Regions from separate parts of the Nocardioides luti genome, predicted to be linked through region 2. Evidence: predicted binding sites of a transcription regulator. Region 2 holds the regulator's gene; each other region holds the start of a gene.
The links. The regulator LexA, encoded in region 2, represses DNA repair genes until DNA is damaged. The targets are predictions, from matches to a motif close to TCGAACANNTGTTCGA.
Positions count from the first base shown of each region.

Region 1: the regulator LexA is predicted to act here: its motif matches at 937-952, upstream of H5V45_RS18500 (HNH endonuclease signature motif containing protein).
Region 3: the regulator LexA is predicted to act here: its motif matches at 1,543-1,558, upstream of recA (recombinase RecA).

Region 1 is NZ_JACKXE010000001.1:3,898,225-3,900,488, reverse strand. Features, by position in the region: gene H5V45_RS18500 (HNH endonuclease signature motif containing protein) at 1-862, opposite strand, end outside; gene H5V45_RS18495 (MOSC domain-containing protein) at 1,249-1,905, opposite strand; gene H5V45_RS18490 (hypothetical protein) at 1,977-2,264, shown strand, end outside.
Region 2 is NZ_JACKXE010000001.1:1,565,445-1,567,708, forward strand. Features, by position in the region: gene H5V45_RS07545 (SDR family NAD(P)-dependent oxidoreductase) at 1-790, opposite strand, end outside; gene lexA (transcriptional repressor LexA) at 994-1,743, shown strand; gene H5V45_RS07555 (phosphatase PAP2 family protein) at 1,848-2,264, shown strand, end outside.
Region 3 is NZ_JACKXE010000002.1:151,983-154,246, forward strand. Features, by position in the region: gene H5V45_RS19760 (regulatory protein RecX) at 1-368, opposite strand, end outside; gene recA (recombinase RecA) at 358-1,407, opposite strand; gene H5V45_RS19770 (sensor histidine kinase) at 1,622-2,264, opposite strand, start outside.

The sequences.
Region 1 (2,264 bases), 2.3 Mb from region 2:
CCATGTCCATGGTGATGACGACGGTGGCGTTGACGCCACCCGCGTTGGGGAGCCGGTCGGTGGGGTAGCGCTCGATCAGCTCGCACAATGCCGCACCCAGGCGTTCTGGGCTCGGCTTGCGCTCGATGGTGGCGCCGACGCCGTGGACGGCGGTCTGGTGCTTCGGGGCGGCGAGGCCCTGGAGCATCTTCTTGAGCATCGACCCTTGGGCGGCGGGGATGGTGAATCGGCCGTGGCAGGATCCGTGGCCGTCGTCGGACATCGTGAGGCGCATCCGCTGGCGGGCCCTGCGCTCCTCCTCGTCCAGCCGGCGGCGTTCTTCCTCCTCTCCGGCGGCGGGGTCGATCACGTCGAGAAGACCTCGGCCGAGCCGTCGCAGGTCGACGGCGTCGTGATCGCCGGCCAGGTCGACGAGGTGCTTCTCCGCGAGCACGCGGGTCTCCGCGTCGACGTCGTCGGGGAGGTCGTCAAGGGCCCGGGTGATGACCTGGGCCTGCTCGGTCAACAGCGCACCGGAACACAAGGCCTGGCGGACGACGTGCCAGCGGCCCAGGGCGTCGGCAAGGTGCAGCTTCGCCGCCGTGCTCCGATGCGTCTGGCCGGTCTGGTTCGCCCACCACGCCTGCGTCGAAGTGGCCCCGACGGAGGCACCGACCTCGACCGCAGCCGCCTGCATCGCGATGCGGCCCTCGAGCTCGGTGAGCCGGGCAATCTGGCGGGTGAGCTCCACCAGCGTGGCGCCAGCCTCGTCGGCGGTCATCGACCAGACGGGTGCCTCAGCGACGTCAGTGATGCGTTCGCCGACGTCGCGGACCGCACGCGAGGTCGCGTGGCGGGGGCCGTCGTCGGTGAACGTCTTCATGAGGAAAGTCAATCAGGGACCATCGACAATCCAGGGTCAGAATGAGCCCAAATCGAGCCTTGTGAGGAAAATAATCAAAGAAATATTCGAACGGTGACCCAAGCGGGCAAGTGGCACCCACGGAGACTGTGAAAGCAGCCGCAAGGAGGAGTAGCCCCGGCACCCACGGCAACCACATATCCAATAAATCCCCTGCACCGGAACTACGTCCAGGCGCGCACAGGCCGGACCACCGACCGCCTCGAGTCGTGGAGGGGTGGGGTGGTTTCGAGACGGTTGCCAGCGCAACCTCCTCAACCACCGCATGGGGTGGTTTCGAGACAGGCGCTAGCGCGCCTTCCTCAACCACCGAAGGCGGCGCCTTGCGCACCCACCCGCGGGCACGCTCAGGCGAGCGACTGGTTGGCGACGTACTGCTCCGCCGCGATGCGTGCCTCGTCGACCAGGCCGGGCACCTGCAGGAGCTCGGGCAGCAGGGTGCGGTCGGTGTTGAGGGCGCGGAACATCGTGCTGACGGTGACGCCGTGGCCGGGGCGGTGCAGGACCTCGATAGGGTCGCCGGCGCGGATCGAGCCCTCGCCGAGCACCCGGAGGTAGGGGCCGGGGCGGCCGACGAGCGCGAACCGCTTCACCCACGCCTTGTTGTCGTAGCCCGAGAGCCCCATCCAGTTCTTGAAGTCGTTGCAGGGCGTGCGGATCGAGGCGACCTCGAGCAGCACCTCGCCGACCTGCCAGCGCTCCCCGATCTCGGCCTCGTTGACGTCGAGGCCGGAGGTGGTGAGGTTCTCGCCGAACTGGCCGTCGCGGATCTCCTGGCCGAGCTCGCCGGCCCACCAGTCGAGGTCCTCGCGGGCGAAGACGTAGACCGCCTGGTCGACGCCGCCGTGGTGCTTGGTGTCGGAGACCTGGTCGCCGTCGAGGCCCAGCGGCCCGCAGTGCACGGCACCGGCGACGGGCTGCTTGTCGATGGACGTGCGACCGATGCCCGCCCAGTCCGCCTCGCGTGGGGTGCCGACGTTGACGGAGAGCACGGTGCCGATCATGGGTCGATCCTCTCAAGCGGGACCTGAGCCAACCACCGGTTTGCCGAGGTCCGCGCGTGCATCATGGGCGGATGGGGACCTCTCGGGCGGTGCTGGCGACGGTCGCGCTGGCCGTGGCGCTGCTCGCCGGGGCGTGTACGTCGGGCAGCCCGCCGTCCGCGGCTCCGCCGCCCAGCCCGTACGACGGCGGGCCGACGGGCCCGGTCGTGCCGGCGCTCCGGGAGCCCGACGCCGGGTCGCCCGACGCGGGATCCCCGGGCACGACGCACGTGGAGCTGTGCCCGTGGCTGGGCCGCGAGCGCCCCGACCGGACGGTCAGCCTGGTGCTGCCCGACCGGTTCGCCGTGCAGGTGGCCGCC
Region 2 (2,264 bases):
CCTGGGCGGCGAGCACGGTGGTGGCGGACGCCGTCACGCTCGGCACCAGGGCCCCGAAGCGCGACACGCCGCCGCGCCAGCCGGGCACGCTGCGCACGACCCGGCGGGCGCCGATGAGCGCCACCGCCTGGTCGGCGACCTCGTCGACGGTGAGGATCCGGCCGCCGGAGTGCACCAGCAGGCTGCCCAGCCCGCCGGGGGTCTGGCCGTCCAGCATCGCGGTCTGCACGCCGTCGGGGCAGATCGCGTGCACGCGGACGCGGCGCGGCGTCTCGGCGGCCACCGACATGGTGGCGGAGACGATGGCGGCCTTCGAGGCGGCGTACACCGTGTAGCCCGGCACCGGCGCCAGGCCCGCCAGCGACGCCGTGTTGACGATGTCGCCGCCCGCGGAGCCGAAGCCCTCGAGCGCGGCCTGCATCCCCCACAGGGTGCCGAGCAGGTTGACGTCCACCAGACGGCGTACGGCGTCCTCGCTCGTCTCGGAGAGCCGGCCGTCGTCGCCGACCCCGGCGTTGTTGCACCACACCGCAAGGGCACCGTGCCGCGCGGCCTCGGCCGCGACGGCCGCGTGGGCGTCCCGGTCGCGCACGTCCTGGCCGATCCCGGCCGCGGCGCCGATCTCGCCCGCCGTGGCGCTCGCAGCGGCGGCGTCCACGTCCGCGACCACCACCTGGTACCCGCGGTCCACGAGCCGCTCGGCGATCCCCCGGCCGATGCCGCGGGCGCCTCCCGTCACGACGGCGCTCAGCGGGCGGGCGGACGTGGGCGAGCTGGCGCGCGAGGACATGGCGGGAGTCAAGCAGATCCGGGGCCGGCGGAGCCCCGAGGGCACCCGGCACGGACGCGACACGCCGTTCGAACAGATGTTTGAACATCGGGTGTCCCGATGGCTACGGTGGGACTCCGGTCCGGGGTCCTCCCCGGTCCGGCCCACACCGTCACACCCGATCACGCCCGACTGATCGACCAGCCCGACCGGAAGGCAGCACCATGGCCACCAGCAAGACCCCCGGCAAGGTCGCGGACTCCTCCCGCGGCAAGGTCTCCGAGCTGCCGGACGGCCCGCCCGACGCCACCGGCCTGACGCCGCGCCAGCTGCGCGTGCTGGCCCACATCAAGGACTCGATCGAGCTGCGGGGCTACCCGCCCAGCATGCGCGAGATCGGCGACGCGGTCGGCCTGACCAGCTCGTCGAGCGTCGCGCACCAGCTCAAGGTGCTCGAGGAGAAGGGCTTCCTCAAGCGCGACCCGAACCGTCCCCGCGCGCTCGAGGTGTTCCTCCCCGAGGTGCTCGCGGCCCGCCGCTCGATCAGCTCGGCCGAGGAGTCGTCGTACGACGAGACCGGCATCGGCGACTCGCACCCCGCCGCGCAGTACGTCCCCGTCCTGGGCCGGATCGCCGCCGGTGGCCCGATCCTCGCCGAGGAGCAGATCCAGGACGTCTTCCCGCTGCCCAAGCAGCTGGTCGGCGAGGGCGAGCTGTTCCTGCTCGAGGTCGTCGGCGACTCGATGATCGACGCGGCGATCTGCAGCGGCGACTACGTCGTGATCCGCAAGGAGCAGACCGCCTCGAACGGCGAGATCGTGGCCGCGCTGATCGACGGCGAGGCCACCGTGAAGACGCTCCAGCGCCGCGACGGCAAGGTCTGGCTGATGCCCCACAACGAGGCGTTCGACCCGATCGACGGCACGCACGCGACCATCCTCGGGATTGTGACGGCGGTCCTCCGTAGGATGTGACCCATGTGTAGGGGGTGCAGCCCGGTGGAGCCGGTCCACGCCTCGGGGACGACTCGGGGGAATACCCGGTTTCCTGCCACGGCAAAATCGCCGAGGCTGGTCCGGTGAGCCTCCCGTCGATCCTCGTGATCCGGCACCGTTACCCCCGCGTGGTGCGCGGGGTCCTGGAGCTCACCCTGATCCTGACGCTCTGGGTCGGCTACTCCCTCTCGCGGCTGCTGGCCGACACCGCGCTGACCCCGGCGCTGGCCCGCGCGCACGACCTCCTGCACCTCGAGAGGCTGCTCGGCATCCACTGGGAGCTGCCGCTCAACCGGCTGTTCACCAGCCACCAGGCCATCGGCCTGCTCGGGTCGTACTGGTACGCCAGCCTCCACTACGTCGTCACCGGCGCCACCCTGCTGTGGCTCTACAAGCTCGGCACCCGGTCCTACCTGCCCGCCCGCCGGGCGCTGGTGGCCGGCACCCTGATCGGGCTGGTCGCCTACCTCCTGATGCCGACCGCGCCGCCGCGCTTCATC
Region 3 (2,264 bases), on a different contig from region 2:
ATGCCCTTGCGGCGCAGCTCCTGGGCCAGGGCCCGGCGGGCGAGCCCCTTGCCGGGCTGGCGGGAGGCGATCCACGCGCGCGCGAACGCGTCGTCGTCGATCAGCCCGACCTCCTCGAACCGGTCGAGCAGCCGGGTGGCGATCTCGTCGGGCACGAGCTTCTTGGCGAGCTTGTCGCTCAGCTCCTTGCGGCTGCGCGCCTGGCCGGTGAGCTGGTCGAGCAGGATCTTGCGCGCGACCGCCTCGGGGTCGGCCTCCGGCCCCTGGTGCACGGGGTCGGGCACGGCCTCGGCCGGCAGCGGCGTGGACCCACGGGTCCACGCCGCGACGCCGGCCGCGACGTCACCGCGCCAGGGATCAGAAGTCACCGACACCGACGGGGTCGGCCAGCGGCTCCGCCGGCATGTCCACCGTGGGGCCGACGCCGAGCTTCTCGAGGATCTTCTTCTCGAGCTCGTTGGCGAGGTCCGGGTTGTCCTTGAGGAAGGTGCGGGCGTTCTCCTTGCCCTGGCCGAGCTGGTCGCCCTCGTAGGTGTACCAAGCGCCGGCCTTGCGGACCAGGCCTGCCTCGACGCCCACGTCGATCAGGCCGCCCTCGCGGCTGATGCCCTTGCCGTACATGATGTCGAACTCCGCCTGCTTGAACGGCGGGGCGACCTTGTTCTTGACGACCTTGATGCGGGTCCGGTTGCCGACCATGTCCTGGCCGTCCTTGAGCGTCTCGATGCGACGGACGTCGAGGCGGACCGAGGCGTAGAACTTCAGCGCCTTGCCACCGGTGGTGGTCTCGGGCGAGCCGAACATGACGCCGATCTTCTCGCGCAGCTGGTTGATGAAGATCATCGTCGTGCCGGAGTTGTTGAGGGCACCGGTCATCTTGCGCAGCGCCTGGCTCATCAGGCGGGCCTGGAGACCGACGTGGCTGTCGCCCATCTCGCCCTCGATCTCGGCGCGGGGCACGAGCGCCGCCACGGAGTCGACGACGATCAGGTCGAGGGCACCGGAGCGGACCAGCATGTCCGCGATCTCCAGCGCCTGCTCACCCGAGTCGGGCTGCGAGACCAGCAGCGCGTCGGTGTCGACACCGAGCGCTTTGGCGTAGTCGGGGTCGAGCGCGTGCTCGGCGTCGATGAAGGCGACGATGCCGCCGGCGCGCTGGGCGTTGGCCACCGCGTGCAGGGCGACCGTCGTCTTGCCGGAGGACTCCGGGCCGTAGATCTCGACGACGCGACCGCGCGGCAGGCCGCCGATCCCGAGCGCCACGTCCAGGGCGATCGCACCGGTCGGGATGATCCCGAGCGCGGCCCGGGTCTCCTCGCCGAGGCGCATGATCGAGCCCTTGCCGAACTGCTTCTCGATGCCGGCGAGCGCGGCGTCGAGCGCCTTCTCGCGGTTTGCACCAGCCATGGGTGTTCCTCTTCTGTGTCGTCGGGTGTGAGGTACGTCGGCGACACTAGGAGGAGCCACCGACAGTGCCTGATCAGCGCCGTCGACCCTGTGGAAGACCTCGTCCCGGTGTCGTACCTGTGGACACAATCTAGCCCGAACACGTGTTCGACTCACGCAAGAGACCCCCGCGTGTCGCGGTCTCCCGAGCGGCCTGCGGCGCCCTCGGGCAGGCTCAGGCGGACTCGACCGGGAGGTGCACGAGGAACCGGCAGCCGGGGTGCTCGGCGTCGGGCACGTTCTCCACGCCGACCCGCCCGCGGTGCGCCTCCACGATCCCCTTCACGATCGCGAGCCCGAGCCCCGCGCCGCGCGGCGGCGCGGTCTCGTCCGGCTCCGGCGTCCGCGCCGCGCTCCCCTGCCAGGCCAGGTCGAAGACCCGGGTCATGTCGTCGGTGGACAGCCCGCCGCAGGCGTCGGTCACGCTGATCTCCACGCCCTCGGAGACGGTGCGACCGCGGATCTCGACCGCGCCGTCGGCCGGCGTGTGGCGGATCGCGTTCATGATCAGGTTCGACACGACCCGGCTCAGCCCGGCCGGGTCGACGACGACCTCGAGGCCGTCGTCGACGCTGCCGCCGAGGCGCACCCGGCGGGCCCGGGCCACCGGGTCCGCGGCCGCGATCGCGTCGCTGACGACGTCGACCAGCATCACCGGCTCCGGGCTCAGCCGGAAGACGCCGGCGTGGATCCGGGACAGCTCGAAGAGGTCGTCGACCATCCGCACCATCCGGTCCACCTCGGCGCGGATCTGGCGGTGGTAGCGCGCCGGGTCCGGCGCGAGGCCGTCCTCGAGCGCCTCGGTCATCGCCCGCATG